DNA from 4 places in the Marinomonas sp. CT5 genome. Region 1 is predicted to be linked to each of the others. Evidence: predicted binding sites of a transcription regulator. Region 1 holds the regulator's gene; each other region holds the start of a gene.

Region 1 (3,215 bases):
GTGCCTCGACCCGCGTTCTATCTTGTGCGGTCATTGAGGCAAGGACTTCTTTAACGACTTTTTCTGGTAAGTGTTGAAGTAAGTCGGCTAAGTCATCGCTCTCAAAATGTTCGGATACGGCGATAAGACGCTCTGTATCCATGTCTTTCATGAATTGAATACCAATATCTTCGCTTAGATATTGTAGGACTTCACCTTCGTTTTTGTCCTCGATTAATTCCCATAGGAGTTTACGTTCTTTTGGTGGGGAGGATTCGAGTAGTCGAGCAACATCTTGAGCAGGCAAAGCGCCGTTAAGTAAATAACGGATTTGCATCGTCGCACCGGATTCTAACGATTCGGTGACAGTTTGGAGATGATTAAGTGTGTTTTGCTCTGACATGAGGTGTATTACTCATCTTCGCCGAAACGATTGTTAATAAGCTCAATGATGGCTTCAATCGCTTCTTTTTCGTCATCTCCATTAGTTTTTATGTGAATTTCAGTGCCTTTACCGGCGGCCAGCATCATCATTGCCATAATGCTTTTGCCATCAACATTTCGTCCTTCTTTTTCAATCGTAATATCACAAGAAAAACGAGATGTTGTTTCAATGAGTTTGCCAGCTGCACGAGCATGAAGGCCAAGTTTGTTGATAATAATTACGGACTCTTCCTGCATGCTATTTTCCTATATAAGGGATTCAAAAATACTTAATAACTCTTCATTAGTTTGTGCTGTACGTAACTTGTCCAACGATTCAGCGGATTGAGCAAGTTCTGCTATTTTCGCTAACGTTGAAAGATGTTGGTCACATTCGTTGGGTGGAACGATAAGTGCGAATATGAGATCAACTGCTCTTTTATCAATCGAATCAAAGTCAATGGGGGTTTGTAAAGACATAACAACAATGGCTGTGTGGTTTGCTGTTTCAAGGCGGCAATGGGGGATGGCTATGCCATTGCCTATTCCCGTACTGCCAAGCTTTTCCCTCCCCAGAAGGGCATCATAAACGTCTTCGTTATTGCAGTGTAGGCGATTTGATGCAACATCAGCGATATTTTCTAAAACACGTTTTTTGCTAATAATGTCTTGCTTTGCAAGTACGAGTTCAGCTTTTAGTAATGATTTCAAGGACATGATAAAATGCTTTCCGTTTAGATCAGTCGTTTTCGTTCATTGGAAGGAGGGATGTTCATCGCCTCTCGATATTTTGCAACTGTGCGTCTAGCGACCTGTATGCCTTGATCTGCAAGGATGGCGGCTAGCTTATTATCACTTAATGGCTTTTTAGCTGGCTCATCAGCAACAAGTTTTTTAATCATAGCTCGTATAGCGGTAGAAGAGCATTCTCCACCTGAAGCCGTGTTGACGTGACTGGAGAAAAAGTACTTCAGTTCAAAAATACCTTTTGGGGTATGCATGTATTTCTGTGTTGTAACCCTTGATATGGTCGATTCATGCATGCCCACTTCTTCCGCAACATCATGAAGTACCATGGGTTTCATAGCTTCTTCACCTAATTCAAAAAAATCGATTTGACGACTTACAATACAACTGGCTACTTTGAGCAATGTTTCGTTACGACTCTGTAGGCTCTTCATAAACCATTTCGCCTCTTGAAGAGAGGTCTTGATGTATGTTGCATCTTCTGACGATGTGGTGGAACTTGCCATAGCCGAATAGGTTTCATTGATTTTTATCGGAGGAAGGGCATCATTATTGAGTTCAACTTGCCATACATCATTACGCTTTTTCACAGAGACATCAGGAATAACATAGTCTGTATCATCGGCATCAATAACTGAACCTGGGCGCGGGTTAAGTTGCTGTATTAAATTAATAACTTCTTTTAACGCTTCGTCTTTTAGTTTTGTTTTGCGCGTTAATTGAGCAAAATCACGATTACCTAAAAGAGGTAAATAATGATCAATCAGGTTGTAAGTGCTTTTATATAAAGGGTGGTTTTGGAATGCTTCGAGTTGCACAAGCAAGCAATCGCGTAAGTCAATTGAGCAAACACCAACAGGATCAAAACGCTGCAGTCTATGTTGGACGGCGATCACTTCTTCTAGGTCTAAGTCTTCAAGTTCGGTGCTAAGAGACTCACAAATATCTTCGGGCGAAATGCTTAAATAACCATCGGGCTGAACACATTCGATAATGGCGTAAGCGATTTCTATATCTCGATCCGAAATGTGTGTCAGATTTAGTTGCCAGATTAAGTGGTCTTGTATGCTTTCTGCTGGTGCATTACGGCTTTCAAAGTCGCTTTCACCCTCAAAACTATTATGGTCACTAACAGCGGCAGAGCTTTGGTAAGTATCGTCCCAATGACTATCAATGGATAATTCTTCAGGGATACTTTCAGTCCACTCAGATTCAATGCGTGGTTCTTCGCTGTTGTCGGCTGAAGTATTGTTATCCGCTGCGGCGCTTTTAGATTCAATGCTGGGTGTGACGTCGACATGAAGTTGTTCATCTTCATCGAGCTCTAAAAGAGGGTTTGATTCAAGAAATTCATGGATTTCTTGTTTTAAATCCAACGTTGAAAGTTGCAGCAAGCGGATAGCCTGTTGCAACTGCGGCGTCATAGTCAGCTGTTGGCCGAGCTTTAATTGTAAAGACTGCTTCATAGAGCAACTCTTTCTATTTGAATGAATTGGAATGAGTTATGCATACTACTCCCTTTCTACTGCAATGATAAGGGGTTACAAACGGAAGTCGTCACCTAAATAGACCTTTTTTACCTGCTCATTGTTGATGACGGTGTTGGCGTCGCCTGATGCAATGATGTACCCATTACCTACAATGTAGGCTTTGTCGCAGATGTCTAATGTTTCTCTTACATTGTGATCGGTGATAAGGACACCGATACCACTTTCTTGCAGATGCTTTATGATTAGCTTGATATCACCCACTGAAATAGGGTCAACACCAGCAAAAGGTTCATCTAGAAGGATGAACTTTGGGTTCATGGCTACAGCGCGAGCAATTTCAACCCGACGTCTTTCGCCACCAGATAATGCCATACCTAAGTTAGTTCGAATATGAGTTATATGGAACTCTTCTAAAAGCTCTTCTAATCTCTCTAGTTTCTGTGCTTTTGACAGCTTTTTGCGAGTCTCTAAAATCGCTAAAATATTATCTTCGACGGACATTTTCCTAAAAATAGAGGCTTCTTGAGGTAAATACCCAATTCCCTTTTGAGCTCTTGTGTGCATGGCATCATTAGT
Region 2 (3,215 bases), 270 kb from region 1:
TGACGTGAAATACGCCGCTCTGAATTCGTCACCGTTCCATCTTTTTCACTCCAGCCAGTCGCTGGAAGTAGCACATCAGCCATAGCGGTTGTGTCTGTATGTGCTTTGCAATCACTAACAATGACTAACTCACATTTCTCCAACGCTCTACGAACCTGCGCAGTGTCTGGCAGGCTAACCATAGGATTAGTCGACATAATCCACACCACTTTGACTTTCCCCTCTTCCATGGCTTGAAATAAGTCGACTGCTTTCAAGCCATTTTCTGTTGCCATATTGGGTGCTTGCCAAAAACGCTGCACCAGATCCAACGCTCCTGGCGTAGCGAAGTCCATATGAGCCGCTAGCTGGTTCGCCAAGCCACCCACTTCCCTCCCGCCCATAGCATTTGGTTGACCGGTAATCGAAAAAGGTCCCGCTCCCTCCTTACCAATTCGCCCCGTCGCCAGATGACAATTGATAATGGCATTGCATTTATCAACACCCGAAGAAGACTGATTAACCCCTTGGGAATAAAAGGTAATTGTCTTTGAATGCTCTCGCCACCAGCTTGCCAAGCAAGCAAGCGCTTTCTCATCGATTCCACAAAAATCCGCGGTAAAAGACAGATTTGGAGTTGACTCTACTGCATGGCTCAAAGTTTCTGCGAAACCATTCGTATGATTAACGATAAAATCCTCATCCAAAATGCCGGCTTGAGCTGAATCATTCAATAAAAAGGAGAATATGGCGGCATCACTGCCAGGCTTAATCGCCAAATGCAAATCAGCAATGTCACACGTTGCAGTTTCTCGTGGATCAATCACCACAACTTTCATGTTAGGCCGTTGCTTTTTCGCAGAAGCAATTCGTTGAAATAAAATGGGATGAGTCCAAGCGGCGTTCGACCCAACCATGATTAATAAATCACAGAGTTCTAGATCTTCATAATTACAAGGTACAGTATCCGAACCAAAGGCGCGCTTATACCCCACTACGGCAGAGGCCATACAGAGCCGCGAATTAGTATCAACATTCGCCGTACCAATAAACCCTTTGGCCAATTTATTAGCAACGTAATAATCTTCCGTGAGAATTTGCCCAGAAAGATAGAAAGCAAAAGCATCCGGCCCATGATCTTTTACAATTTGGGAGATTTTTGAACTAACGGTTTCTATCGCAGATTCCCAAGACACAGCTTGGCCATTAAGCATAGGAGCCAATAAACGGTCATCAGATTTAATCGTCTGAGCAAGGCTACTACCTTTAACACATAAACGACCAAAATTTGCCGGATGATCTAGATCACCAGAAACAGGAGGAACATCCTGATTGACTGAGTCCGGAATAGTTAAGTTAACCCCACAGCCAACACCACAATAGGGACAGGTTGTTTTTCCGCTAATGGCTGTCTTCTTTGTTGCCGTCATGGATCTTCCTCGTGCTTTTGTATTTCTTAAAAACAAAAAAGGCCCAATCACTTTCAAAAAAGTGATTGGGCCTCGTTGCCTTTTGTAATATCTGTATGCTTTATGTGTAAGCCTTCATCGGTTTACGGTGCATCAGTACTTTAATATTAGCAATAAGCAAGCCAACTTTGACAAGCACTGATTAAAGGCGAAAATCCTTATCTTTTAGCAGCTGCAGCTTTATCATCGACAGAACACTTTCTTATTAAACCTAAAAATAGCGCCTAAATAGTGCAAACACACAAATACGTGCACCGTTATGAGTGTGTTGCGATGAACACCTCTCCCCCTTCTAACTTTGCTTGCCAATGAGGCACCTTGATATCCTCTTCAAGACATTGGCCTGAGCTCAGCTCATAATGCTGTTTATACAATGGACTAGCCACCACCCACTGATCTTGAAGGTGAGCAACTAGCCCCCGAGACAAGACATTTGCCTTGCCAATTGGGTCCCAATTACCAATCGCAAAGATTTTATTGTCCGACTCAGGCACGTAGAAAACCGCCACCTGCTCGCCATTCAACATGGCTGCAACACCAGCCCCTTCAATTAAATCTTCTTGTTTACAAATTAATTTCCATGGCATCGTCATCGTATTAGCCCACCTTCGCAATTAATTGCTGTTTTTCAAACTCAGTTGCAGGGCGCATTTGGTCACGCTCCTCAACAAACACCACATTGCTATCGCTTCCCTCATAGTTAACAAATTGACGGAAAGTTTTGAGTGCTTCAGGATCCTTCAAAGTGGTTTTCCATTCACACTGGAAGGTATCCACTACGTGCTGCATACTTGCTTCAAGCTCAGCGCATAATCCCAGCTTGTCGTTAATCACCACATCTTTTAGATACTCTAAACCACCCTCTAAACCTTCCATCCAAACCGAGGTACGCTGTAATCGATCAGCTGTTTTGGTGTAAAACATTAATACTCGATCGATATATTTCACCAAGGTTTCGTCATCCAAATCTTTCGCAAAAAGATCTCCGTGACGCGGCTTCATACCACCATTACCACACACATATAGGTTCCAACCGCCTTCGGTCGCAATCACCCCAATGTCTTTACTTTGAGCTTCAGCGCATTCGCGTGTACAACCAGAAACAGCAAACTTAATCTTGTGAGGTGAGCGCAGTCCCTTATAACGATTCTCTAAATCAATCGCCATTTTCATACTGTCATTCACCCCGTAACGACACCAAGTACTACCAACGCAAGACTTTACCGTACGCAAAGACTTGCCATAGGCTTGACCGGTTTCAAACCCTGCCGCGATGAGCTTCTCCCAAATCTGTGGCAATTGTGACAAGGTTGCACCAAATAAATCGATACGTTGACCGCCTGTTACCTTGGTATATAAACCGTATTCTTTTGCCACTTCCCCCAATACAATCAATCTTTCAGGGGTAATTTCACCACCGGGAATACGAGGTACGATGGAATAAGTACCGTCTTTTTGCATATTGGCAAGAAAGCGATCATTTGTGTCTTGCAAACTGATATGCTCTTTTTTCAGTACGTAATCATTCCAAACGCTGGCTAAAATAGAACCCACAGCCGGTTTGCATATCTCACAACCATGACCTTTACCATGCGTTTTCAATAACTCAGCAAAAGTTTTAATTTCACCTACTTTCACTAAGTTATATAAATCTTGGCGGGTGTAGGCAAAGTGCTCACAAATATCTGTGCTGACCTCAACTCCCAACGCTAATAATTCGTTATCAACGACTTTTTTCAATAACGCAGCACAGCCACCACAACCCGT
Region 3 (3,215 bases), 420 kb from region 1:
ATGACACAGACGCATTGGAAACCTTTGTACGTCAAAACATCAAAACCGTCTATCACCCTGGCGGGACCTGCAAACTGGGCACGTCTCGAAGTGACTCCGTCACGGATTTAGAACTCAAGGTTCACGGCACCAAAAACCTTCGTGTCATGGATCTCTCTATTTGCCCACAAATACCAAGTGGTAACACCAACGCCGTTGCCATGATGATTGGTGAGCGTGGCGCGCACTTCACACTACATTCTTCCAATTAAGGAGCGACAAGATTATGTCCGACATTTCATTATTAGACGCCACACAAGCTTTTTTGAAACAAGACCATGGCCAATTCATTAATGGTCAAAAAAACGCCTCTGGCGATAGCACCTTTAATGTTATTAACCCTTCTACAGAAGCCGTTATTGCTAACATCCACAGTGCAACCACTCAAGAGGTCGACACTGCAATCGAGTCCTCCTATCAAGCCTTTAAAGGCGCTTGGGGGAAAACATCACCTTATACTCGCGGTGTTGTGCTCAATAAATTGGCGGATTTGATTGAGCAAAATGGGGAAGAAATTGCTCAACTAGAAACCTTGTGCAGTGGTAAATCTATCCACCTTTCACGCATGTTTGAAGTACAACAAAGTGCGATGTTTTTACGCTACTTCGCAGGTTGGAGCACTAAAATAAATGGTGAAACCATGACGCCTTCATTCCCTTCTATGCAAGGTGAAGAATACAGTGCTTTCACTCGCAGAGAAGCCATTGGCGTTGTCGCCGGTATTTTACCTTGGAATTTCTCAGTGATGATTGCCTGCTGGAAGATCGGTGCGGCACTTTGCACGGGTTGTACTATTGTCCTTAAACCAAGTGAGTTCACACCGCTGACTATTTTACGCATTGCTGAGCTAGCAAAAGAAGCGGGCGTACCAGATGGTGTTCTAAACATAGTCAATGGCAAAGGCGATGTGGGTGGTCAGCTTATTCAGCACCCTAAAGTACGCAAAGTCTCATTTACCGGCTCAGTCGCGACCGGCAAGAAAATTAGCGCAGCCGCTTCCGCTGACTTAACTCGCTGCACGTTAGAATTAGGTGGTAAAAACACCGCGGCAATTTTAAAAGACGCGGATATTGATCGGGTTGTGGGCGGGCTTTTTCAGTTAGGTTACATTCACCAGGGTCAAGTCTGTGCCGCACCAGAACGTGTTTATGTACACTCCTCTCGCATTGACGAATTAACCACTAAACTCGCGCAAACGTTAAGCGAGGCCAAAATTGGCTCCCCACTTGATGAAAGCGTTTATTTCGGCCCTCTCTCTAACGAACCGCAATTCAATAAAGTATGCGAATACTTAGAGGTTGCTCACAAAGAAAGCCGCGTGTTACACGGTGGTAAAGCCATTTCGGGGAAAGGTTTCTTTGTGGAACCCACGATAGTGCAAGCGTCCAGTGTCGATGAAACGCTCATGCAAGAAGAGACATTTGGCCCCATTATCAGCTTTATGCCTTATGAAGACGAAGAAGAGCTTATTGATTTAATCAATAACACGCCATTTGGCTTAAGCAGCAGTATCTGGACCAACAACTTATCTCAAGCCATGCGAATGATACCGAAAATTGAATCTGGTACAGTTTGGGTCAATATGCACTCTATTCTTGACCCTTCTGTACCATTTGGGGGCACAAAACAATCTGGTGTCGGCCGAGAGTTTGGTCGTGAGTTCATCAATGACTATACCGAAGTCAAATCCGTCATTATGTGCTACTAAAACTAGGGAGAAACCTGCAAACGATTAGAGCTTGACATAGTGCGAATTTAGTTGGAACAATACTTGCTAAAAAGTTTACATTTCAACTAAATTCGCATGACTCTTAAGGCTCTTATCATCAACAAGTCGAGAACCAAAGAGCCCTGCATAATGGGAGAAAGAAATGCTCGACTTAGATCGCTGGGAACATTCTGTCCATTCTATTTGTGGCAACTTTGACACTCAGCCACATCGCAACATCCCTTTTATCGGCAATATGAGACTGGATAATCATAACGGTTTAGGTGTTGCTCATATCGAAACGAACGCAGAAAAGATAATCCGTTCTAAATCTACCTGCCAAGACGACAAACACTATTTTGTCATCCTTCAAAAAAAAGGCACTATGGGCTTTTCTTGGTCAGATAATAAAGACCTCTTGTTACCAGGCGAAATCGCCCTTATCGATTCATCTTTGCCTTACGACATGCACCCCCAAGGGCTAATACAACAAATGTCCGTACACTTACCAAAAGCTTATGTTGATAGCTTATGCTCTACACACGCACAACACAGAATAACCAAAATTGCTCAGAACCGTTCCAGCAGTCAAATGCTGCTGACCATGCTACGTCAATTGGCCAATACCGATGACCAAACTCCCTCTTTTCAGGAAGATGGTGAAGCGCTGCAATACGCCATTAGTGCGCTAATCAAACCTTCTCTTGAGCATACGAATAATGATTCAACCTCTTCGATGAAAGAGCGAGCTAAACAACACATATTGCGCCTTTTAACAGAAGAGAGCCTGAGCCCAGACCATATAGCAAAAGCCATGAATATGTCGAAAAGATCCCTTTACCGACTCTTTTCAGAAGAAAATTTCAGCATAGCTCAATTTATTTTACAAATGCGCATTGAAAAATGCTGTGAAGACATGCTGACGGCGGATGCAATGAAACAACCATTATCGATAACAGAAGTGGCTTATCGCTGGGGCTTTTCAGACGCATCACAACTGTCGCGAGCCTTTAAACGAGTAAAAGGGATGTCTCCAAGTCAGTGGCGACACAGCCAATCCTAATGTGACTCATGCAACCACATTATTATGTATCAGCCATACCTTGCAGCCTGTCAGTCACAATAATGAATCAAGCCCTGTACTCCATTCGCCATGACAAACTAGACACAGCTTTCGATTATCAAAAAGACGGTAAAGCTCGACAAAAATAGACTCTCTATAAAATTTATTTGCTTTACGCTCGTATGAGAAAAAACTTCATCACAAGATAAAAGCCACTTTAAAAAGCGCCAAAAAACCTAAATTTTCGTTAAAAATGCATGCATCTATCGCGTTTTCTTCAACAACAATCATAGATGCAAAGTTATTAATTAACTTTATACCTATGTCGCAAAAATCCAATACTCGATAAACCATCAGGTCTAGCATGAATGTTAAGACCAATCCTGATAAAGATTTTTGCCAAAT
Region 4 (3,215 bases), 1.9 Mb from region 1:
ATTCAAGGCAATAAAAGGATTAGCGGCTCTTGGGCTGTGAGTGTGCAATGCTTGTGCTACCAACTCTTTACCAGTGCCGGATTCGCCATTAATTAAAACAGTAATATTTGAGTTGGCCAGGCGACCAATAGCACGGAATACTTCCTGCATTGCAGGTGCTTCGCCAATGATTTCTTTATCAACTTGTTGTTCTTGTTCGGCCTCCATGTCATCAGTACTAGGTCTGGCATTGCGGTGGTGGAGCATAGCGCGCTTAACCAAGCTGACGGCTTCTTCTACATCGAAGGGCTTTGGTAGGTATTCAAATGCACCGCCTTGGTATGAAGCAACAGCACTTTCTAGGTCTGAGTGTGCTGTCATAATAATTACGGGTAGATAAGGATGGTCCTTTTGGAGTTTTTGAAGTAAGGCCAATCCGTCCATGCCTGGCATACGAATATCGCTAATAATAGCGCTAGGTTGTTCTTTATCAATAAGATTGACGAGGTTCTCTGCAGAATCAAACAAACGACATTGGATACCTTCTTGTTCTAATGTCTTCTCTAGAACCCAGCGAATAGAGCGATCGTCGTCAACAATCCATACGGTTTCTTCTGCTGTCATGAGTGTTTCTCCTGTTCTTGGACTGTCGTCTCAATGGGAATTAATATATTGAATTCGGTTTTTTTCGGATAACTGTTGCATTCAACAATCCCGTGGTGCTGATGAATGATGGATTGAGCGATAGAAAGTCCTAGGCCTGTACCATCAGATCGACCGCTGACCATAGGGTAAAATAAGGTTTTTAGAATGGCTTCTGGAATACCAGGACCATTATCAATAATGCTTATTTTGCATACTAGCCGATGGCGTTTAGAGCCTATGGTAAATTGTCGTAACGCTCTCGTTACCATATGAATGGCTTTATGATGATTGTCTTCATCTTCTATCAAGGCTTGCATGGCATTTCTTGTAATGTTCAATAAAGCCTGTATTAACTGTGATTCGTCACCAATCAAGTCAGGAATACTGGGGTCATAGTCACGAATTATTTCAATTTGATTATCGGCTTCGACTGAAATGAGTTGTCTTACCCGTTCAATTACCTTGTGGATATTGAGCGTTTTGTTTTTAGGTAGTTGTCTTGGTCCCAACAATCGATCAACGAGGTCGCGTAGTCGATCAGATTCTTCGATGATGACTTGCGTATAGTCGTTGAGAGCTTCGTCGGTAAAAGCACGGCTAATTAACTGCGCCGCGCCGCGTATTCCACCTAATGGATTTTTGATTTCATGGGCCAGGCCTCGAACCAGTTCTTTACTCGTTTCGTGATTAGCTATCAGTTCATCTTCTTGTGAAATTCGTTTCATTCTGTCGCGTGGGTAAAGTTCGATAATGAGACTTTCTGTCTCATTAGACGTACCCATGATAGGTGTGACAGTGTAATCACAAAAAAGCTTTTTGTTGTTGCTACATTCGATTTCCGCCTCTCGTTTAGTAAACGGATGGCCAGATTCAATCGCTGTAAGTAAAGCTTGGATGCTTTTTTCGTTTTCACGGAAGGCGGCGCTAATATCATTGCCATAGATACGACGTCGGCTTACCGCAAGCAGCATTTCGGCAGCAGGATTTAAATATTCGATCTCAAGCTTGTTGTTTAATTGCACAACAGCAGTAGATAAATGGTCGATTAATAAGCTATACACAGACAGTGCCTCTCTATTGCTCCTGCTTTGATTGTTTCCCCTGAATAATAGTTGCAAAAAGCGAACCAACATTGGGCAGCTCGAAATGGCGTATTTATTAAGGTCTTTGTATTCACTATAAAAAGTGGATTGCACAATTATAGTGCATTGAAATTATGATGTTCATTTTTGTGCAAATAAAGCGATAAAAAAAGCCCCGAACTAGGTTCGAGGCTTTCGTATTTTACTTAGCAATTTGGATTCTTAAACGCTGTAGTAAAGTTCGAACTCAAGAGGATGAGTTGTCATAGATATACGTTGAGCTTCGCCAGACTTAAGGTCGATGTAAGCATCAATCATGTCATCAGAGAATACGCCACCTTGAGTCAAGAATGCACGGTCTTCATCTAGAGACTTAAGCGCTTCTTCTAGGCTGCTAGCAACTTGTGGAATAGCCAACGCTTCTTCCGCTGGTAGGTCGTACAAGTCTTTATCTGCTGCATCGCCAGGGTGAATCTTGTTTTTGATTCCGTCGATACCGGCCATTAGCATTGCTGCAAATGCTAGGTATGGGTTAGCGGTTGGATCAGGGAAACGAGCTTCAATACGTTTGCCTTTAGGGCTTGCAACGTATGGGATACGGATAGAAGCTGAGCGGTTACGTGCAGAGTATGCAAGCATAACTGGCGCTTCGAAGCCAGGAACAAGACGCTTGTAAGAGTTTGTTGAAGCGTTAGTGAAAGCGTTCAATGCTTTAGCGTGCTTGATGATACCGCCGATGTAGTAAAGAGCCGTTTCAGATAGACCAGCATATTGGTCACCTGCGAATTGGTTAACGCCATCTTTCCAGAAAGATTGGTGAACGTGCATACCTGAACCATTATCGCCAACAATTGGCTTAGGCATGAAAGTCGCCGTTTTACCGTATGCATGAGCAACATTGTGTACGCAGTACTTAAGGATTTGAACTTCGTCTGCTTTTTTAACCATTGTGTTGAACTTAACACCAATTTCGTTTTGACCTGCCGTCGCAACTTCGTGGTGATGAACTTCAACAACCAGGCCCATAGTTTCCATTGCGCCACACATTGCAGCACGAAGGTCATGGTGAGAATCAACTGGTGGTACTGGGAAGTAGCCGCCTTTAACGAAAGGACGGTGGCCCATGTTACCGCCTTCAAATTTTTTGTTTGAAGACCAAGCCGCTTCTTCAGAGTTGATTTCAACAGAGCTGCCAGACATGTCTGTTTTCCATTTTACGTCATCAAAGATGAAGAATTCTGGCTCTGGACCAAAGAAAGCTGTGTCACCAAGGCCAGTAGATTTTAGGAATTCTTCAGCACGAAGGGCAACAGAACGTGGGTCACGGTCATAGCCTTGCATAGTAGAAGGCTCGATGATGTTACAACGAACAATAACCGTTGGTTCTTCAGTGAAAGGGTCAATGATTGCAGTGTCATCCTGCGGCATCATGATCATGTCAGATTCGTTAATGCCCTTCCAGCCAGCGATGGAAGAGCCATCAAACATCTGACCGTTTTCAAAAAACTC

What was found. Region 1 encodes sigma-54, which starts transcription at its own class of promoters, with help from an activator protein. Its sites were predicted from a motif close to TGGCACNNNNNTTGCTNT; they were not measured.
Region 2: a site for sigma-54 is predicted at 1,556-1,573, ahead of C0J08_RS13340 (nitrate reductase). Genes of this name have one in related genera too.
Region 3: a site for sigma-54 is predicted at 1,800-1,817, ahead of feaR (transcriptional regulator FeaR). Genes of this name have one in related genera too.
Region 4: a site for sigma-54 is predicted at 1,736-1,753, ahead of glnL (nitrogen regulation protein NR(II)). Genes of this name have one in related genera too.

Annotation. Positions count from the first base shown of each region.
Region 1 covers NZ_CP025572.1:2,555,637-2,558,851, reverse strand. Annotated here, with positions in the region: gene mgtE (magnesium transporter) at 1-382, opposite strand, end outside; gene C0J08_RS12020 (HPr family phosphocarrier protein) at 391-660, opposite strand; gene ptsN (PTS IIA-like nitrogen regulatory protein PtsN) at 670-1,119, opposite strand; gene C0J08_RS12010 (RNA polymerase factor sigma-54) at 1,137-2,615, opposite strand; gene lptB (LPS export ABC transporter ATP-binding protein) at 2,691-3,215, opposite strand, start outside.
Region 2 covers NZ_CP025572.1:2,822,416-2,825,630, forward strand. Annotated here, with positions in the region: gene C0J08_RS13340 (nitrate reductase) at 1-1,409, opposite strand, end outside; gene nirD (nitrite reductase small subunit NirD) at 1,706-2,041, opposite strand; gene nirB (nitrite reductase large subunit NirB) at 2,046-3,215, opposite strand, start outside.
Region 3 covers NZ_CP025572.1:2,975,869-2,979,083, forward strand. Annotated here, with positions in the region: gene C0J08_RS14050 (GMC family oxidoreductase) at 1-251, shown strand, start outside; gene C0J08_RS14055 (NAD-dependent phenylacetaldehyde dehydrogenase) at 266-1,747, shown strand; gene feaR (transcriptional regulator FeaR) at 1,911-2,810, shown strand.
Region 4 covers NZ_CP025572.1:630,107-633,321, forward strand. Annotated here, with positions in the region: gene ntrC (nitrogen regulation protein NR(I)) at 1-603, opposite strand, end outside; gene glnL (nitrogen regulation protein NR(II)) at 600-1,685, opposite strand; gene glnA (glutamate--ammonia ligase) at 1,929-3,215, opposite strand, start outside.